3 regions of the Paracoccus sp. NFXS7 genome follow, and region 1 is predicted to be linked to each of the others. Evidence: riboswitches for the same ligand, from Rfam matches in the RefSeq annotation. Region 1 holds a riboswitch; each other region holds the start of a gene.
What was found. Region 1 has a riboswitch for cobalamin ahead of LZ686_RS05640 (energy-coupling factor ABC transporter permease). Riboswitches for the same ligand answer to the same signal wherever they lie in the genome.

Region 1 (6,752 bases):
CACGGCGCCCGCCTGTCTGCGCGACTGGTCCGGGATCTCGTTCAGGATGACGCGATAGGCCTCCTCTCCGCTGACCGGGGTGCGCGCGACGCGGACGACGCGGATCGTCTGCGTCGCGCCGGGTGCAAGCTGGATCGCGGGCGGGCTGACCACGACATCCGCGCTGCGTTCCAGGCTGTCCTGGGCACCGGGCTGCAGCCAGCGGAAGACGCGCGACTGGACGGTGATCGGCTGGCTGCCTTCGTTGCGCAGGGTCAGGGTGGTCGCCGCCCCGGGCGCCGGAACCTCCAGCAGCACCGGAGAGACCCTCAACCCCTGCGCCGCGGCCCCCACCGCCAGGCCAAGCGACATCGATACGGCCAGAAGGCCGCCTGCAAGGAATCCACGCATGGTCTGGCCTTTCAGTAGGTGACGGTCACCGTGACGGTATCGGTATAGGTTCCTGGCGCAGGCGTCGCCTGTGCCAGGACCCGGCCGAAGACCGTGAAGGATTGCGCGTCGCCCGTCCCCGTCGCGGGCTGGGTGTCCGCGCCCACGGCATTGCCCCAGTTCGTCACCCGCCCGGCGTCCTGGAACAGGGCATAGGCGATCGTCTCTCCGCCCGACGTCATCTGGCGCACGCTGGTCGTGGCCCCTGCGCCCAGCCCTTCGTTCAGGCCGATGTCATAGGGGGTGGTGTCGGTGCAGGTGACCTCCATCGTGGCCGCGGCATCGACATCCGTGCCAAGCACGCCCTGGGTCCCGAAATCCAGCGTCTCGGTCGAGGTGATCTCGCATTCGGCGACGATGGTGATCCGGACGTCGAAGCTGTCCGTCGTCACCGTCTGCGCCAGGGGCGCCGTCGCCGAAAGGGCGATCACGCCTAAGATCGTCGGAAAAATTTCCTGTGTCATGATGGTTCATATGCTCCAAAATTCGAGAACGCCGATCCGAAGTTTTGCAGACTAAGCAAAAAGCACATCTTAAAGGTGTATTAAGAAGTATCGGGCACAGTGATTTCGCGTCAAACTAAACCTTCCAGTGTGTAACCTTGATTTTGCTCAAATTCCCCATATCCGCGGATCGCCCCGCGGACCCATGCCTTATCCCTGGCCGCGGCGGTCATTGCCGTCGCAGTCCGGGTATCGAAAGAATTCGGTCATGACCTTGAACTGGAAACGTGCGGGTGACCCTGGCGCCGGATCCGCCGCCACAGATGGCACCCCGCGACGGGACTTGTCCGGCATGGACGTTCCGCCGACCGATTCGGGCCTGATCCGTCTCTACGAAAACGGCGTGCTGCGTCCGACGCGGACGCCGGTCTTCGACCGCGTCGTCGAGCAGGCGCGGCGGATATTCTCATGCCAAGCCAGCCTGCTGACGATCATCGACGAGGCGAACGACCGCCAGTTCTTCAAGGCCGAGGCGGGCCTGATGCTGACCGCGGACGAGGATCGCGTCACGTCGCTTGCCTATTCCTTCTGTCGGATCGTCGTCGCGAATTCCGCGCCGCTGGTCATCGCGGATGCCCGGATCGACCCGCGGTTCAGCGGGCATCTGGCAATCGGCAGGTTCGGCGTGGTCGCCTATCTGGGCGTGCCGGTCAAGGATGAGACGGGCAGGGCCATCGCCGCCCTCTGCGTCGCCGAAAGCAGGCCGCGGGACTGGACGTCGGCCAATGTCGAGGTGCTGCAGGCCTTTGCGGAAGGTGTCTCGACCCAGATCAAGACGATGGTCCTGTCCGAACGGATGCGGACCGCCATCGGTCAGGAACCGGGCGGCGCCTCGGCCCTGCCACAGCCGACCAGCGCGGTCCTGACCTATCACCATGCCCCCGACGGGACCGAGACGATCGACGCGGCGACCGCGGAGACGCAGCAGATCTGGGGCATCCCGGCCGCCGAATACATGGCGCGGTTCGGCGATGTCTTCGCCTTCTGCATGGTCGAGGATTATCCGCTGGCCCGCGCATCGTTCGGAAACTCTGCCGCTGGAATGATCCCGTGGCACCATCGCTGGCGCATCCGTCTGCCTGACGGTCAGGTCAAGTGGCTGGAGGGGCATGGGCTTCCCGCATCCGGTCGGAACGGCGGGCTGACATGGGACTGCACGATCAACGACGCGACCCGCCTGACATCCTGACGTCCCGCGCGCCGGTCACGCTGCATCGTCGCGGGCCAGCAGATAGCAATCCATGATCCAGCCATGCGCGGCCCGGGCGGCGGCGCGTGCCGCCTCGATCCGCGGTCCGGCCTCGGTCAAGGGGCCCGCCTCCAGCAGTTGTTCGGGCATGCCCAGATAGGCGCCCCACCAGATCTGCAGGCCCTTCGGGGGCAGCGTCGCAAAGGCGCAGGTGCCGTCCAGCATCACCACGACCCGGTCGGCGTCGCCGGGAAAGCCCGCGTCGCGCAGCCGCCGCCCGGTGGTGATCCGCACCTCGGATCCCAGGGCGTTCAGCGGAATGGCATGGGCAGCGCACAGGGCCTGGATCGCGGTGATTCCCGGGATCACCCGTGCGCGCCAGTCCAGACGCGCGGCAATGCGCAGGCTGCTGTCATAGAGCGACGGGTCGCCCCAGACCAGCATCGCCACCGTCCCGCCCTGCGGCAGCGCCGCCGCGACGGCCGCCGCCCAAGCTTGCGCGATGGCATCATGCCATTGGTCGACGGCCTCCAGATAGGGCAGGTTTGCATCGCGCACCGGCAGGTCGATCTGGGCCACGGCGCCGCCGGGGCGGTGGCGGTCCAGCATCGCGCGGCGCAGATGGGCCAGATCCTCCTTCCCGGCGCCCTTGCGGGGGATCAGGACCAGATCGGCCTCCTGCAGGGCGCGGACGCCCTGCAGGGTCAGGTGGTCGGGATGGCCCGTGCCGGCCCCGATCAGCACCAGATCGATCATGCGTAGAGCCGGGGCGTCACCAGCCCGCTGCCGCGCAGGCCGCGCGCCGCCTTGGCGCCCGCCAGCGCGGCCAGATCGACCAGCGGCTCGACCACGATGACCAGCAGATAGGCCGCGCCGAAGGACAGGACCCCCGCCGTCGCACCGGCGCCCTGACCATAGAACGCCCAGAACGCGACCCAGGCCACGATGCCCCCCTGATAGGCCGCCGACAACGCCAGCGCCTGACCATAGCGCAGGTCCACATAGGCGGTGTCCGGCGCAATCACCCGCCGCGCCACCGCCTGCAGCGCGAATAGCGGCACCAGCAGTGTGGTCACGTTCATCCCGTATTGCGGCAGATCGAACGGCGCGAAGAACAGTCCCTGGATCAGCAGGCCCAGGGCCAGCCCGATCGCCGCCGGCGCCGCGCCCAGGATCAGGAACAGCGTCGATCCCAGGATCAGGTGCACCTCGGACACGCCCACGGGCGCGGTGGGCAGGACCTGGAAGAACACGAAGGTCGCGGCCGTCGCCAGCGCCCCGCGCGCCGCCAGCGACGCCCCGCCCTGCGCGCGCAGGGCCTGGGCCGCCAGCCTCAGCGCGTAAAGCCCGGCCGTGGCGGCCGTGGCATAGCCCAGTATCAGCTTGGCGCCGGTGACGACGCCCTCTTCGATGTGCATGTCATCCTCCTGTGGCCGTCCACCCGACGGCATGGGGTTGCCTGACATGGCCGGTTTCCTGGCTTGCGGGTCCGGGCGCGGCGTCGGCCTTCCCGGATCGCTCCAGTGGCATGGGTGACGCGCGCTCTCCGCATACAGTCGCGGGGGCGGCCGGGGCTTCGGGTGCCGCGATTGGGTCCACCCTTCCCCGTTCCCGATGAAGCCCGGCGTTTCACGCCTGACGGGCACCATTCAGACGGTCAGATAGACGGGATCGCAGGGCCTGCGTCAAGTCGCGGCCGGGGCGATCAGGTGAAAGAACGTGCCGGTCACATGCCCGCCCCCGGACATCGTCCGGTGGCTGCCGGTTTCCTCCACCGCGGCGCCGGTCGCGTCGGTCACGCGCGCCAGGGGTGCATCGGGCTGGGACAGGATCGAGGCATAGTGGAATTCATGCCCCCGCAGCGCCGTGCGACCCAGTCCCGGCAGGGCGGTCAGCGGATCGGCGCGGCGGTACCCCAGATGCATCCGGCGTTTGGCATAGCTGGTCTCCAACCCCAGAAGCCCCAACATCTGGTGTCGCTTTCCAGCAGCGTCCACCAGACCTGCCCCAAGCGCCATGTATCCCCCGCATTCCCCATGCACCGGCCGCGTTCCCGCAAAGCGGTGCATGGCCGTGCGGAACCCGTCGCAGGCGGCCAGCCGGGGCGCGTGCAACTCCGGGTATCCGCCTGGCAGCCAGCAGCAGTCGGCGCTGTCATCTGGCCCCTCATCCGCCAGCGGAGAGAAGGGCAGGATCGTGGCCCCCGCCCGCCGCCACGCCTCCAGCACATGCGGATAGACGAAGCTGAAGGCCGCGTCGCGGGCCAGCGCGATCCGCCCGCCGGGGGGCGTCAGCGGTCGGGGCGCAGGCGCCTCGGGCAGGGCGCGATGCGCGGCGGCTGCGATGATCGCCTCCAGATCGCAATGCGCCGCGATGAAATCGCCCGCATGGTCCAGGATGGCCTGCAGGCCCGCCGTCTCCTCGGCCTGGATCAGGCCCAGATGGCGTTCGGGAAGGGTGATGGTGCCCTGACGCGGCAGGCTGCCCAGCACGCGGATGCCCGCCTCATCCATCCCCTCGCGGATCAGCCGGTCATGGCGCGGCGAGGCCACGCGGTTCAGCACCACCCCCGCGAAGGGCAGGTCGGGGCGCAGCGTGGCAAAGCCCCGCGCCGTGGCCGCCGCCGACTGTGCCTGCCCGCTGACATCCAGGATCAGCACCACCGGCCAGCCCATCATGTGGGCGATCTCGGCGCTGGAGCCGATGCCGGTTTCCCCCTTCGTCGCGACCCCGTCGAACAGGCCCATCGACCCCTCGGCCAAGACCAGATCGGCGTTCGCCTGGCCGGTCGCATGAGCGATCAGGCGCCCCGGCTCCATCGCCCAGGCATCCAGGTTGAAGCTGGCCCGCCCCGAGGCCGCGAAGTGGAACCCCGGATCGATGTAGTCGGGCCCCGACTTGAAGGGCTGCACCACCAGCCCGCGCCTGCGCAGCGCGGTCAGCAGGCCCAGCATCAGCATCGTCTTGCCGGTCCCCGATGCGGGGGCCGAGATCATCAGGCCCGGCGTCAGGGGGCGCGTCATTCAGGAAACCTCGGCGCGTTGCCCACGGGGCGATAGCGGCGGTCGTAATCGGCGGCGTAAAGACGGCTGTCTTCGAACCCCTCGCCCGCCAGCGCGGGCCCGACCAGGATCAGCGCGGTCCGGTCGATGCCCTGCGCGTGCACGGTGGCCAGCGTCGCGCGGATCACCCGCTGGTCCGGCCAGCTGGCCCGCCAGACCACCGCCACCGGGCAATTAGGGCCGTAATGCGGGGTCAGATCGGCCACCACCCGATCCAGCGCGTGGATCGACAGGTGGATCGCCAGCGTCGCCCCGGTCGCGGCGAAGGCCGCCAGCGTCTCGCCCTCGGGCATGGTCGAGGCGCGCCCCGGCGTGCGGGTCAGCACCACCGACTGCGCCAGACCGGGCAGGGTCAGCTCCGCCTGCAGTGCGGCGGCGGCGGCGGCAAAGCTGGGCACGCCCGGCGTCACGTCGAAGGGGATGTCTAGCGCCCGCAACCGGCGGATCTGTTCGCCCATCGCGGACCAGACCGACAGATCGCCCGAATGCAGCCGCGCGACATCCTGGCCCGCGACGTGCGCCGCCTGCATCTCGGTCATGATCTCATCAAGCGACAGCGGCGCGGTGTTCACGATGCGTGCGCCGGGCGGGCAATGGGCCAGCAGGGCGGCGGGCACCAGCGACCCGGCATAGAGGCAGACCGGGCAGGCCGCGATCAGGTCGCGGCCGCGGAGCGTGATCAGGTCGGGCGCGCCGGGGCCTGCGCCGATGAAATGGACGGTCATGGAACCTCTGCGATGGCGATGGTGACGGGACCGAAGGTCCGACGCGGATGGGTCAGGCGGCCGCCCGCCCCAATGGCGGCGGCCTCGGCCACCGATCCGGTGCCGAAGGCGGCCAGGATTCGGGGCGATTGCGTGGGCGTGGCGATGCCCGCCACGGCGACCAGATGCAGCGGCAGGCTGTGTGCATCGGCCAGCGGACGCAGTTCGGGCGCGCATTCGGGAATGGTGGCCAGCGCGTCAGCACCGCCTGCGGCCTCCAGCGCGGCCAGCAGCGCGGGCAGGGGGGTGCCGGGGCGGCAGCCTATTCCGGCGATGCGCATGTGACGCTCCATTGCACGATCGGGCGGGCGGGGGTCCAGCCGCGCATCCGGCCCAGGGGGGCGGCCTCGGCGATGTCGATGCGCAGCAGCCGGCCGCCGTGATCCGCGTGCCAGCGGGTCAGCAGCGATTCCGTCTCCAGCGTCACGGCATTGGCGACCAGCCGCGCGCCGGGGGGCAGGCGTGCCCACAGCGCCTCCAGCAGCGCCTGCGACGCGCCGCCGCCGACAAAGATCGCATCGGGGGTGTCGGAGGGCAGCGCCTCGGGCGCCGACCCTTCGATCACCGTGATCCGCCCGCCCAGGCCGAAGGCATCGATATTGGCGCGGATGGTGGCGATCCGGTCGGCGCGCGGCTCGACCGTCACGGCGCGGCCCCCGGCCAGAGCCCATTCCACCGCGACCGATCCCGAACCGCCGCCGATGTCCCACAGCACCTCTCCCGCGCGCGGGGCCAGGGCCGCCAGGGTCAGCGCGCGGATGGGCGATTTGGTGATCTGCCCGTCATGGGTGAAGAGCGCGTCCGC
Region 2 (6,752 bases), on a different contig from region 1:
ACCGCCGCGCCCAGGATGGCGCGCGGCAGGCGCAGTTCCTGCATTACCAGGACCAGCAGCGGATCGCCCCGCCCGAACAGCGCCGCCAGCGCGGGCCCGGGCGGCTGCCAGCTGGTCCCGATCAGCAGCGATGTCACGAACAGCATGCCCACAAGCGCGCCAAGCGCGGCCGTCAGCCTCATGGCGCGACCTGGCGCAACTGTGCCACGGCGCGCAGGACATGCGGCGTGCCACAGGCCCAGTCCCGGTCGGGCGCAGTGACGACCTGCCGCCCCGGCGTGATGGCGTGCAGGACAGGATGGTCCATCACCTCCTCGGCGCGCGAGGCACGGGGCTGACGCTGGCCGGTCACGATCAGGTCGGGATCGGCCATCACCAGATCCTCCAGCGGCACGAAGCCTCCCTGCGACAGGCCCAGTTCCGTCGCCACGTTCGTCAGGCCCGCCGCCGCCAGGATCGCCCCGGCCAGGCTGTCCTGACCCGAGCTGTAGCCGTTCGCCCCATACAGCGCCGCCCGGCGGTCGGGGCGCGGGTCAGCCTGCAGTGCCGCCAGGTCGCGGTCGAACTGCGCCACGATGCGGTCGGCGTTGTCCCGTCGGCTCAGCACGTCGCCCATCAGGCGCAGGTTGGTGCGGATGCTGTCCAGGTCCGTCCCCATGTCGAAGGTCGCCACGCGCAGACCCAGCCTGTCCAGCATGTCCAGCGTCGCCGGAGAGGAATAGGTGCCCGCCAGCACCAGATCGGGCTGCAGGGCCAGGATGTCCTCGGCCTGGCCGCGGTTGGTGGGATAGGCCGCGGCCTCGCGCGCCATGGCCGAAGAGACCGGGTCCTGCGCCAGATAGCTGACCGAGGCCAGCTGTCCCGGCGCCGCCACCAGCATCGCCAGCTGATCGGTGCACAGGTTGATCGACACCACCCGCGCGGGCGCGTCGGCCCATGCGGGGGCGGCCATCAGCGCCAGCCCGATCAGCCCGCGGATCACCAGCGCGCCTGCAGGCCGATGGTGCCGGTCCGCCCCTGGTTCGCAAAGCCCCAGACATCTGAATAATCGCGGTCGAACAGGTTCACCACCCGCGCCGTCGCCCGCACGTTCGGCGTCAGGTCATAGCCCGCGGCAAGGTTGACCACGGTATAGGACGGCAGTTCGCGCGTCTCGAACCCGCCCCAGAACTGGGTGTCGAAGGTGCCTGCCACATGGCGCAGATCGCCCGTGACCGACCCGCGCCCGTCCAGGACCGACAGTGTCGCGCTCAGGCCAGCCTCGTGCCGGGGGCGGCGGGTCTTGACGCTGCCATCGGGATTTTCCGCGTCCAGATAGGTATAGCTGGCCCCCAGGGTCAGACTGTCGGTCGCCAGAATGCGGGCCGCGACCTCGACCCCTTGGCGGGGGCTTTCGCCGGACTGGTTGCGATAGGAATAGAACGCCACGCCATCCTCGATGCCGACCAGATAGTCGGTGATCTCGTCCTCCAGCGTCTCGTTGAAATAGGTGACGTCGATGGTCCCGCGACCGTCCGGCAGCTGCGCCTCGACCCCCAGATCAAAGCCGCTGTTCTTTTCCGGGCGCAGGTCGGGATTGCCCTGATAGACGGTGCCGAAGAAGTCGGCATCGGCATACAGCTCAAAATAGGACGGGTTTACCAGCCCCGTCCCGGCGGATGCGTGCAGGCGGAACGGACGGTCGGGCATCTGCCAGGACAGGCCCAGGTTCCAGCTGGTGAAATCGGCAAAGACGCGGTTCGCGTCGTGGCGCAGCCCGGCCTGGACATCCAGTCCGCTGGCCAGCATCGCGCGGTATTCCAGCGCGACCGACGACATCTCCCGGGACTGCCCCGGCGCGGTCGAGTTGCTGTCGCGCTGATGTTCCGCCAGGAGGTTCAGCAGCTGCGAGGCATCGGCGGCCGACCCGTCCAACCCCAGGCTGGCGCGGTATTTCAGCTTTTCGGTCTGGCCGCGCCGGAACGGGCTGTTGTCCTGGCTCTGCCGGGTGATGCTGTGCTGATAGTCCAGGCGCTGGACCAGGCGGCCGTCCAACGCGGTATATTCCGCCCAGACCCCGCCCTGAAACTCGTCGCGGCGGCCGAACAGGTCGGCATCGACCAGATAGCTTTCGGCATCGGTCGCGGCAAAGTTCTCGGCGTCGAAGCCGTAATCCTCGGTGGACTGGCGCAGCGCCACCCCAAGGCGCAGGTCGTCCGTGGCCAGGACGTCGCCGGACAGGACGGCGGTCTTGCGGTTGATCCCGTCCTTGCCGCCGCCATCGCCCGACTGGTCATAGCCCAGATCGTCGCGCGCCGACAGCGACAGCCGCAGCCCGCCCCGCTCCCCACGACGGCTGACTTGGACCGAGGCCGCCCCGCCGTTCCCGGCCTCGACCGAGCCGCCATAGGACAGGCCCTGGGGCGCGTCGCGCGTGATGATGTTGATCACCCCCGCCGACGCGTTCGATCCATAGAACACCGATTGCGGCCCGCGCAGCACCTCGATCCGGTCGATGTCGGTGGTCTCCAGCCCGGTCAGCACGTATTCGTCCTCGCCCCCCGCCGCCTCGATGCCGTCGATCAGGATCAGGGTGTGGTTCGCCTCGGCGCCACGGATGCGGACCTGCGCGATGCTGGCGCCGCTGCCGCTGACCGATACGCCGGGCAGCGCGCGCAGGGCGTCCTGGACGGTTACGATGCCACGATCCTCTATCTCGGTCGCGGTCAGGACGGTGTGGGCGCGGGCATAGCCGTCCTGGGCCACGGGCGTGATGCCGGCGGTCAGCACGATCTCGTCCAGCAGGATGGGTTCCCCCGGTGCCGCACCTTGCGCGGCGGCGGTCACGGGAAGGGCGACAAGCGTCGCCAGAAGACAGATCGGACGGCGCATCGGCACGGACCTTTCAAGGCAGGCACGGCCTGCGGCAAACAGAAATGTCCGGCACACGGACCCGGTGGGTCGCGGCAGGACGGTGACTGTCACCACTGCGGATCAGCCGCTTTCCTGGCACGCCCCGCGCCGGAAATGGGTGAGTGCTGCGGCAGGTCTCCTGGCTTGCGGGTCGATGCCTTGGCCGGCCTTCCCGGATCGCTCCAGTGGCATGATCGGCCATCACTCTCCGCTTACAGTTGCGGGGGCAGCCCCGGATTGTCACCGGTGTTCCCTTTTGATCCGGCATGCAGGCCGGAACCGTAGCGGCGCCCTTGTGGCGCAGAGGCCCCGGAGCTGTCAACGGGATTCGCCCACCCGTTCCACGCCCGGCAAAAGGCGGTCACCGCCCGCCCCGGCCCGATCCCAGATCGGCCGAAATCCGTTCCGCCGCGGTGGCGACCATGCCGCCGATGCGGTCGACGGCGGCATCGGTCATGCGGTTCGTGGGGCCCGACACCGACACCCCGGCCACCGCCTCGCCATAGCTGTTGACGATGGAGGCCGCGACACAGCGCATTCCCAGGGTGCGCTCCTCGTCGTCAAAGGCAAAGCCGCGATGGCGGATCAGGGCGATGTCTGCCTGCAGCGCGTCCGCGTCGGCGATGGTCTTGTCTGTGAACCGGGTGAAGGTCGCGTCGCGCAGGAACATCGCCAGCCGCGTCTGGTCGAACGCCGCCAGCAGCGCCTTGCCGATCCCCGATGCGTGCAGCGGAGACCGGGTGCCGGGCGGGAAAAACGCGCGGATCGTCTGATGCGTCTCGACCTGGCTGACAAACAGCACGTCGCCGTCGCGTTCGATGCCCAGGTTGGCCGTCTCTCCGGTCAGGGCCATCAGGTCGCGCATCACCGCACGGCTGCGTTCGACGATGTTGGTGCGGCGCAGGAAGGCCGAACCAAGGCGGAACGCCTCGGGGCCGATGAACCACTCCTGCCGGTCGGGATTGTTCTCGACATAGCGACGGTGTTCCAGGGTGGCCAGGACGCGGTGCATGGTGGCGGGGGACTGGTCCAGATGCGTGGACAGCCCGGTCAGGGTGATCCCCTCATGCGCGGCCAGGGCCTCCAGCACGTCCAGCCCGCGGTCCAGGGCCTGGATGCTGGCGGCGGGCTGATCGGCCTTGCCGCCTCTTGGCCGTCCCCGCTTGCGCACCGGCTGCTGCATCGGAATCACGCCCCTTCCGTCTGTAACACCACAGAAAAATAATTTCATGAAAGCCGTTTTTCGGCAATGAAAAAATCAAGCGCCCATGATTTCGCTGCGAAACCTGCATTAAACCAGATTTCCGAAAAACGATTTCAAAAAAATTTACCGGTTTGCGGACCCGTGCTACACCTTGTCGCATCAAGGAGGAGCCGACCGTGAGCACCCAGAACCCGATCTTCATTCCCGGCCCGACGAACATCCCCGAGGTGCTTCGCAAGGCCGTCGACATGCCCACAATTGACCATCGCAGCCCGATGTTTGGAAAGATCCTGCATCCCGCGCTGGAGGGGGTCAAAAAGGTCCTGAAATCGACGCAGGCGCAGGTCTTCGTGTTCCCCTCTACCGGCACCGGCGGGTGGGAGACGGCGATCACCAACACGCTGTCGGCGGGCGACGCGGTTCTGGCCACGCGCAACGGCATGTTCAGCCACCGCTGGATCGACATGTGCCAGCGGCACGGCCTTGACGTCCAGATCGTGGACCAGTCCTGGGGCGAAGGTATCCCCACCGACCGGTTCGAGGAGATCCTGACCGCCGACACGGCCCATCGCATCAAGGCGGTCCTGGCCACGCATAACGAAACCGCCACCGGCGTCCGGTCGGACATCGCCGCGGTCCGCCGCGCGCTGGACCGGGCGGGGCATCCCGCGATGCTGTTCGTGGACGGGGTCAGCTCCATCGCCTGCTATGACTTCCGGATGGACGAATGGGGCGTCGATGTCGCTGTCACCGGGTCGCAGAAGGGCTTCATGCTGCCCCCCGGCCTGGCGATCGTCGGCTTTTCGCCCAAGGCGATGGCCGCGGTCGAGGGCGCGGGCCTGCCGCGCACCTTCTTCGACATCCGCGACATGGCGCGGGGCTATGCCGCGAACGGCTTTCCCTATACGCCGCCCGTCGGGCTGCTGAACGGGCTGAAGGTCGCCACCGACATGCTGCTGGACGAGGGGCTGGAGAACGTCTTTGCCCGTCATCACCGCATCGCCGAAGGCGTCCGCCAGGCCGTCGCGGCATGGGGCATGACGCTGTGCGCTGCGCGACCCGCGCTGTATTCCGACAGCGTCAGCGCGATCCGCACGCCGGACGGGTTCGACGCCAACCGCATCGTCAGCCATGCGCTGAACACCTATGGCGTGGCCTTCGGCACGGGCCTTGGCGATGTCGCGGGCAAGGTCTTCCGCATCGGGCATCTGGGGATGCTGACCGACGTGATGGCCCTGTCGGGGCTGGCCACGGCAGAGATGGTGATGGTCGATCTGGGCCTGCCCGTCACCCTGGGCTCCGGCGTCGCCGCCGCCCAAGCGCATTACCGGCACAGCGCGGGCCAGGCCTGCAGGCAGGCTGCGTGATGGACGCGATCCCGACCCTGGACGACATGCTGGCGGCCCGCGACCGCATCCGCCCGCATGTCCACGTCACCCCCGTCCTGACCAGCCGGATGCTGGACGAGCTGACCGGCGCGCAACTGTTCTTCAAGTGCGAGAACCTGCAGAAGGCCGGCGCCTTCAAGGCGCGCGGGGCCAGCAACGCGGTCTTTGGCCTGTCGGATGCCCAGGCCGCGCGCGGCGTCGCCACCCATTCCAGCGGCAATCACGGCACCTGCCTGTCCTATGCCGCGGGACGCCGCGGCATCCCCTGCACGGTCGTCATGCCCCGCACCGCCCCGCAGGCGAAAAAGGACGCGGTGCGCGGCTATGGCGCGCGCGTCGTGGAATGCGAACCCTCGACCAGCTCGCGCGAGGCGGTCTTTGCCCAGGTCGTGGCCGAGACGGGGGCAGAATTCGTGCACCCCTACAACGACCCGCGGGTGATCGCCGGACAGGCCACCTGCTCGGCCGAGATGCTGGAGCAGATCCCCGACCTGGACGCGGTCATCGCCCCCATCGGCGGCGGCGGCATGGTGTCGGGCACCTGCCTGACCCTGTCCGCACTGGCCCCCGCCACGCGCATCTATGCGGCCGAACCCGAACAGGCCGACGACGCGGCGCGCAGCTTTCGCGCGGGCCACATCATCGCAGACGACGCGCCCGTGACGGTGGCAGACGGGCTCAAGGTGCCGCTCAAGGACATGACCTGGCATTTCGTCCGCAGCCACGTGACCGACATCCTGACCGCGTCCGAGGATGAGATCATCGCCGCGATGCAGCTGATCTGGAAACGGCTGAAGATCGTGGCCGAACCCTCCAGCGCGGTGCCGCTGGCGACCATCCTGAAGAACCGCGACGTCTTTGCCGGCCAGCGCATCGGCGTCATCATCACCGGCGGCAATGTCGATCTGGACCGCCTGCCCTGGACCAACGGAGATGCCCAATGAACGCCCACGCAGAATTCGCAGGCCTCGAGGTCGGCTACGACATTCCCGCCCTGCCGGGAATGGACGAGGCCGACATCCAGACCCCCTGCCTGATCCTTGATCTGGACGCGCTGGAACGCAACATCCGCAAGATGGGCGATTACGCCCGCGCCCACGGCATGCGCCACCGGGCGCATGGCAAGATGCACAAGTCGGTCGACGTCCTGAAGCTGCAGGAGCGGTTGGGCGGCGCGGTCGGCGTCTGCTGCCAGAAGGTGTCCGAGGCCGAGGTGTTCGTGCGCGGCGGCATCCGCGACGTGCTGGTGTCGAACCAGGTCCGCGACC
Region 3 (6,752 bases), on a different contig from region 1:
TGCCCTCAGGGCGCGGACCGCCGAACGGCTTGCGCGCCTCTCCGGGCTTGCCGGCAAAGCGCGCGGGGCGGGCATCGTCGCCCTGAACGGACATGCGGCCGCCCCCTTCGCCGGGGCCGGATTTCTTCCAGCGCGGCTTGTCGCCTGCGGGCCGGGGACGGTCGCCGAAACCGCCAGCCGAATCGTCGCGGGCGCCAAAGCGCGGGCGTGCGCCGTCGGTGCCTGCGGGCTTGGCACCCCAGCTGCGGGCCGGGCGGTCGGACTGACCATCGCGCGGACGGTCGCCAAAGCCGCGGCCGGCGGGCTTGCCGTCAAAGCCCGGCTTGGGGCCGAAGCGGCGCGGGCCGGCATCGCCGCCATCGGACCGGGCGGCGCGTTCACCGGCGGCCCCGCGGGGGCGCATCTCGCGCGGCTTGTCCTCGACCTCTCCGGTCAGCAGGCCGCCCAGCTGGTCGCGCAGGACCTTGCGCTTGACCTCGGTCACCTGGTTCTTGTCCATGCCGGTCAGCTTGAACGGACCATAGCCGATGCGGATCAGGCGGTTCACCTGCAGGCCGACATGAGCCATCGCGCGGCGGATCTCGCGGTTCTTGCCCTCGCGGATACCTACGCTGATCCAGGCGTTCGCGCCCTGCTGGCTGTCCAGCTTGATCTCCATGGGGGCGAAGTCCTCTCCCTCGATGGTGACGCCGCGACGCAGTGGGTCGAAGGTCATGTCCGAAGGCGTGCCGTTCACCCGCACGCGATACCGGCGCAGCCAGCCCGTGGCGGGCAGCTCCAGCCGCCGCTTCAGCTCTCCGTCGTTCGTCAGCAGCAGCAGACCCTCGGAGTTCAGGTCAAGACGCCCCACGGTCATCACCCGCGGCATGTCGCGCGGCAGCGCGTCGAACACGGTCTGGCGGCCCAGCTCGTCGTTTTCCGACGTGATCAGGCCCAGGGGCTTGTAGTACAGCCACAGCCGCGTCTCCTGCGGCTCCTCCAGCTTCTTGCCGTCGACGGTGATCCGGTCGGTGGGCAGAACGTCCAGGGCGGGACTGTCGATCTTCTTGCCGTTCACGCTGACGCGGCCCTCGATGATCATCCGCTCGGCCTCGCGCCTGCTGGCGACACCGGCGCGCGCCATCACCTTGGCGATGCGGTCGGCTTCGGTGCGGGGGGCGACCTGGGGGGCCTTGCGGTCGGGAATCTGATCGTCGGTCATGCGCGTCTCCTTCGCATCGCTGCGGGGCAAAGAGGGGTGCATACGCCCAAGCGGGCCGTGTGGGAAGCGTTTCTTTCCCCGGCTTGCGCGCCGCGCGGGGGATTGCGACAAGACGGTCATGGTCCACTTCACCACCCATATGGCGCTTGCCCTGTCCCAGGCCCGCGACGCCGCCCTGCGCGGAGAGGTGCCGGTGGGCGCGGTCGTGACCGACCCGCAGGGCCGCGTGGTGGCCGCCGCGGGCAACCGCACGCGCGAACTGTCCGACCCGACCGCCCATGCCGAGATCCTGGCCATCCGCGCGGCCTGCGCGGCCCTGGGGTCCGAACGCCTGCCCGGTCACGACCTGTGGGTCACGCTTGAGCCCTGCCCGATGTGCGCGGCGGCCATCTCGGCCGCGCGGATCGCCCGGCTGTATTACGGGGCGTCGGACCCGCGCATGGGGGGCGTCGCCCATGGCGCGCAGGTGTTCCGGCACGCGCAGTGCCATCACCGCCCCGAGGTCTATGACGGCCTGGCCGCGCCGGAATCACGCGACCTGCTGCGGCGGTTCTTTGCGCAACGACGGTGACGCGACCGCTTGAACCTGCCGCGCGGGCGGACTATACCGATCCCCGCGCGGGTGTTGTGTAATGGTAAGACCCTAGCCTTCCAAGCTAGAGACACGGGTTCGATTCCCGTCACCCGCTCCAATCCCTCTCACGACATCAGACGACCGGATGAAACCGCATCACGCGGCTGCCGTCCTGCGGATCGGTCAGCGTGCTTGCCCGCACCTGAAAGACGCGCGCCAGCAGGTCCGCGGTCAGGACCCCGTCGGGCGGGCCCAGGGCCACCATCCGACCGGCCTGCATCACCGCCAGCCTGTCGCAGCGCATCGCCTGGTTCAGGTCATGCAGGGCGATCACCGTGGTCAGGCCCAGGCCGCCCACCAGATCCAGGATCGCCAGCTGATGACGGATGTCCAGGTGGTTCGTCGGCTCGTCCAGCAGCAGGATCCGTGGCGCCTGCGCCAGTGCGCGGGCGATATGGGCGCGCTGGCGTTCGCCCCCCGACAGGGTCGACCAGTCGCGCCCCGCCAGATGTGCAAGGTCGACCCGCGCCAGCGCCTGCGTCACATGCGCCTCGTCCGCCGGGGACCAGGGCCGCAGGGCGTCCAGCCAGGGCGTGCGCCCCAAGGCCACGGCGTCGCGGACCGTGATGCGGTCCGACGTCTCGGCGCTTTGGGCGACCAAGGCGATGTGGCGGGCGACCTGGCGCGCGGGCATCGCGCGCAGCGGCTTGCCATCCAGCGCGACTTGGCCGCCGTCGGGGCGGACCAGCCCGGCCAGCATCCGCAGCAGCGTGGACTTACCCGACCCGTTCGGGCCGATCAGGCCCAGCATCTCTGCGGGGCGGACGTCCAGGGTGACGCCGGCCACCAGGGGGCGCCTGCGCACGCGGCGGGTCAGATCACGCGCGGTCAGCATCATGACGCGGACCGCCCGCGGATCAGGATCGCCGCAAAGGCCGGCGCGCCGACCAGCGCGGTCACGACGCCAATGGGCAGGGTCTGGCCGGGCACCAGCATCCGCGCGATCACGTCCGCGGCGATCAGGAAGACCATGCCGATCAGCGCCGACACGGGCACCAGCCGCGCGTGGCGCGTGCCCACCAGGAACCGTGCGGCATGCGGGACGACCAGCCCGACAAAGCCGATCGCACCGGTGACCGACACCATGACCGCCGTGGCCATGGCGGTCGCCAGGATCAGCACGGCCTGGACGCGCCGGACCGGCACGCCCAGGGACGCCGCCGATTCCGTGCCGAAGGCAAAGGCGTCCAGCGCGCGGATATGCCATGCGGCCGCGCCAAGGACGGTCACAACGGCGGCCAGCGACAGGCCGACATCGTTCCACCGGACGCCCGACAGGTTGCCCAACAGCCAGAACATGATGCCGCGCGCCTGTTCCGCGCTGGCCGACCGCGCGATGATGAAGCTGGTCAGGGCGTTGAACAGCTGCGACCCGGCGATGCCTGCCAGCACGATCTGCGCGGCACCCCGCGCCCCCGGACCGCCGCCCGACAGGCGCGCCAACCCCACCACCAACGCAAAGGCCGCGATCGCGCCCAGCAGCGCGCCCGCCGACATCGGCACGAACCCCGCGCCGATCCCCGCCACCGCGACCGTCACGGCCCCCGTAGACGCCCCGGCCGAGATGCCCAGCAGATAGGGGTCGGCCAGTGCGTTGCGCAACAGCGTCTGCAGGACCAGCCCCGAGATCGCCAGCCCCGCTCCGCAGGCCCCCGCCACCAGCGCGCGCGGCAGGCGGTAAGCCCAGACGATACCCTGATCGATCGGGTCCAGCGGATAGCCCGCACCCAGCATCTGGTTGGCCAGCGCCTGCCAGACGGTCGAGAGCGGGATCGGCGTTTCCCCCAGGGCGGTGCCGGCCAGGGGGGCCGCCACGATCAGCAGCGACACCCACAGCCAGACCGGGGCCAAGGGGCGGCGGACGGTCGGCACCCCGACATCGGCGGTCATTCGGACAGCCCGTCCATGCCCGCCGCCAAGGCCTCCAGCCCGTCGATCATGCGGATGCCGGGATGCAGCGCCTCGGCGTCCAGGATGACGATGCGATCCCGGCGCACGGCGGTCATCCGGCGCGTGACCGGGTCCGTTTTCAGAAAGCGCAGCTTTGCCTCGACATCGTCGGCGGGAAAGCGGCGGCGGTCCATGCGCGCAATCACCAGCACCGAGGGGTCGGCACGGGCGATCGTCTCCCACCCCACGGCGGGCCATTCCTCGTCCGAGGTCACGACGTTGCGTAGGCCAAGGCGGTCCATCATCCAGGCCGGGACGCCCATCCCGCCCGCCATGTAGGGGTCCAGCGCCAGATCGGCCGAGGAGAACCAGACCGCCGCGGACGCATCCGGCAGGTCCATCGCCCGCGCGCGCTCCACGACCGCCGCCTCTCGGGCCTGCAGGTCGGCGATCAGCGCCCGGCCCGCGTCCTGCGCGTCCATGACCCGCGCGATCTGGTCGATGCCGTCCCACAGGGTCGCGATGTCGAAGGGCGCAAGGCGGGTGCCGTCGGCGCCCACGCTGTTGTCCTTGCCCTGGCAGTCCGTGGGCATGACATAGGCCGGAATGCCCAGATCGGCGAACTGTCGGCGCGTGCCGACCGCCCCTTGGTCCCCGATCATCCAGGCGAACATCGTCGGCACGAAGCCGGGCCGCCGGTTCACCACCGATTCAAAGCTGGGCGTATCGTCGCTGATGCGGTCCACCGTGGCGTCATCCTCCGCAAAGGCGGGCAGCACCGGGGTGAACCACAGCGCGGTCCCGGCCATCCGGTCCGCCTGGCCCAGCGCATACAGGATCTCGGTCGTGGACTGGCCGATCGACACGACGTTGTCGGGACGCGCGGGGATGGTCACTTGGTACCCGCAATTGTCGATCACCAGCGGATAGTCGGTCGGCGCGGCAAGGGCCGCCTGGCCCAGGCCCAGCGCCACCGCGGTCGTCAGGAAGATTCTTGTCGTCATGGTCGTCCTTCATGAAACGAAGGACGGGGCTGAAAAAGGCGCAGAGGCGTCACCGGGGTCCCACCCACCTTCGCGGTCGCGTCGGACGAAGGCCGTGGATCGGCGCATGCGGTCTTTCTCCGGGGCACCCCGCCCGGGTTGGTTCAGGTCATGATGGCAGGTCTCCTGACTTGCGGATCGCGGCCTTCCCCGCCTTCCCGGCGCAGGGGGCGCCAGTGGCATCATGGGGTCGGCTACCGCTTACAGTTGCGGGGGCAGTCGCGGATTCGGCGCCTGATGGCTACACCTCACCACGTTCCCTTTTCACCCTGCCGGGGCCTTGGCCGGCACGGGAACCATCACGGACGGAAATGCCGCCGGGTGGGGACAAAGTCAACCGCCGCGGCAAGCAGCCCGCAGCCGACCCGGCCGCCACGGCCGACGCACTGCGACACCCGCGGCTTATGCCAGCCTGATCCCGGCGACCGGTGCGCCGCAGGTCGAACGCGCTGGCGCCCTGCGGGGGAAGGAGTTGGTCGCAGTCCTTCCTGCCAGGCATGGATGGGGGGTCGGATGCAGGGCGATCCGGCGCCTGACACCGGAGGGCTTCAAACCTTGCCGGGCCTCTTTCGCCACAGGTGGCGAAGGTCCAGCCGGGGATAGTCCCGCTCGATCTGGCTGCCCCAGAACAGGCCTGCGATCGGGGCGTCGGGATGGTCGGGGTCAAGACCATAGTCGATCTGGGCGATGCGTTCGGCCGGCATGTGAAGGGTGTATCGCAGGAACAGGAACTGCTCCAGCCAGGCGTCATGGTCCTTGTTCGTGAACAGGTCCGGGCGGGGGACGGGTTCGGGGTCGTGCATGGTGGGTCAGCCTTGGGTGACGGATCCCGATTGTCCGTCAATCCGCCTGCCGGTGCAACATTCCCGTCCCCGAACGAAAAGGGGGCACGCCGCATCCGGCATGCCCCCCGATCCACGGCAGGCGATCAGTAGATCGCCAGGGCCGGGAACAGGATCAGCAGGCCCACCGCCAGGATCTGCAACCCTATGAAGGGCAGCAGGGCGCGGAAGATCTCTCCCAGCGAGATGTCCGGCGGGGTCACCGACTTCAGGTAGAAGGCGGCGGGCCCGAAGGGCGGCGACAGGAAGCTGACCTGCATGTTCATCGCGAACAGCACGCCGAACCAGACGGGGTCGTATCCCAGGCTGACGATGATCGGCACGAAGATCGGCATGGTCAGCAGCGCGATGCCGACCCAGTCCAGGAACATGCCCAGCACGAACAGGATCGCCATCATGAACAGGATGATGATCGTCGGGTTGTCGCTGATGCCGGTGATCAGTTCCGACACGAAGTTGATGCCGCCCATCAGGTTGAAGACGCCCACCAGGGCGGATGCGCCGATGCCGATCCAGACGATCATGCCGACCGTCTGCAGCGTCTGCATTGCCGCGCCGCGCAGAAGGCCCCAGGTGAATTCGCCGCGGATCACGGTCGAGATCAGCACGCCCGCCACGCCCACGGCGCTGGCCTCGGTCACGGATGCGATGCCGCCATAGATGGAGCCCAGCACCATAATCACGACCAGGATCGGCAGGAACAGGCCCTTGAGCAGGCGCAGCTTTTCGTCCCGCGGGACGCGGGCGGTGACGGCCGGGGGCACGTCGCCCGGCGTCAGCCAGGCACGGATCAGCACATAGGCCACATAGAGCAGTGCCAGCATGAAGCCCGGCACGAAGGCGGCCGTGAACAGGTCGCCGATCGAGACGTTCGCGGTCAGGCCATAGATGATCAGCACGATCGAGGGCGGCACCATGGTCCCCAGGCTGCCGCCCGCGCAGACAACCCCGATGGCCAGCTTGCGGTCATAGCCCTGGGCCAGCATCTGGGGCAGCGCGATCAGGCCCAGCAGCACGACCTCTCCGCCGATGATGCCGGACATGGCGGCCAGGATGACGGCCACGAAGATCGTCTGGACTGCCACGCCGCCGCGGATGCGGCCGCCGACCAGGCGCATCGCCTCGAACAGGTCGCGGGCGAT

Region 2: linked by a shared signal. The riboswitch ahead of LZ686_RS10015 (TonB-dependent receptor plug domain-containing protein) and the one ahead of LZ686_RS05640 (energy-coupling factor ABC transporter permease) in region 1 are both predicted to bind cobalamin.
Region 3: linked by a shared signal. The riboswitch ahead of LZ686_RS04615 (ABC transporter substrate-binding protein) and the one ahead of LZ686_RS05640 (energy-coupling factor ABC transporter permease) in region 1 are both predicted to bind cobalamin.

The regions. Positions count from the first base shown of each region.
Region 1 is NZ_JAKEKV010000002.1:192,741-199,492, reverse strand. Features, by position in the region: gene LZ686_RS05660 (fimbrial biogenesis chaperone) at 1-390, opposite strand, end outside; gene LZ686_RS05655 (Csu type fimbrial protein) at 402-893, opposite strand; gene LZ686_RS05650 (GAF domain-containing protein) at 1,225-2,121, shown strand; gene cobF (precorrin-6A synthase (deacetylating)) at 2,137-2,877, opposite strand; gene LZ686_RS05640 (energy-coupling factor ABC transporter permease) at 2,874-3,539, opposite strand; cobalamin riboswitch at 3,571-3,785, opposite strand; gene LZ686_RS05635 (cobyrinic acid a,c-diamide synthase CobB) at 3,807-5,144, opposite strand; gene cobM (precorrin-4 C(11)-methyltransferase) at 5,141-5,908, opposite strand; gene LZ686_RS05625 (cobalamin biosynthesis protein) at 5,905-6,228, opposite strand; gene cbiE (precorrin-6y C5,15-methyltransferase (decarboxylating) subunit CbiE) at 6,210-6,752, opposite strand, start outside.
Region 2 is NZ_JAKEKV010000005.1:9,502-16,253, forward strand. Features, by position in the region: gene LZ686_RS10005 (FecCD family ABC transporter permease) at 1-182, opposite strand, end outside; gene LZ686_RS10010 (ABC transporter substrate-binding protein) at 179-982, opposite strand; gene LZ686_RS10015 (TonB-dependent receptor plug domain-containing protein) at 979-2,871, opposite strand; cobalamin riboswitch at 3,005-3,191, opposite strand; gene bhcR (HTH-type transcriptional regulator BhcR) at 3,254-4,075, opposite strand; gene bhcA (L-aspartate--glyoxylate aminotransferase BhcA) at 4,273-5,463, shown strand; gene bhcB (beta-hydroxyaspartate dehydratase BhcB) at 5,463-6,428, shown strand; gene bhcC (3-hydroxy-D-aspartate aldolase BhcC) at 6,425-6,752, shown strand, end outside.
Region 3 is NZ_JAKEKV010000001.1:934,221-940,972, forward strand. Features, by position in the region: gene LZ686_RS04590 (pseudouridine synthase) at 1-1,201, opposite strand, end outside; gene LZ686_RS04595 (nucleoside deaminase) at 1,320-1,772, shown strand; tRNA gene LZ686_RS04600 (tRNA-Gly) at 1,820-1,893, shown strand; gene LZ686_RS04605 (ABC transporter ATP-binding protein) at 1,909-2,673, opposite strand; gene LZ686_RS04610 (FecCD family ABC transporter permease) at 2,670-3,725, opposite strand; gene LZ686_RS04615 (ABC transporter substrate-binding protein) at 3,722-4,729, opposite strand; cobalamin riboswitch at 4,868-5,084, opposite strand; gene LZ686_RS04620 (hypothetical protein) at 5,317-5,571, opposite strand; gene LZ686_RS04625 (TRAP transporter large permease) at 5,697-6,752, opposite strand, start outside.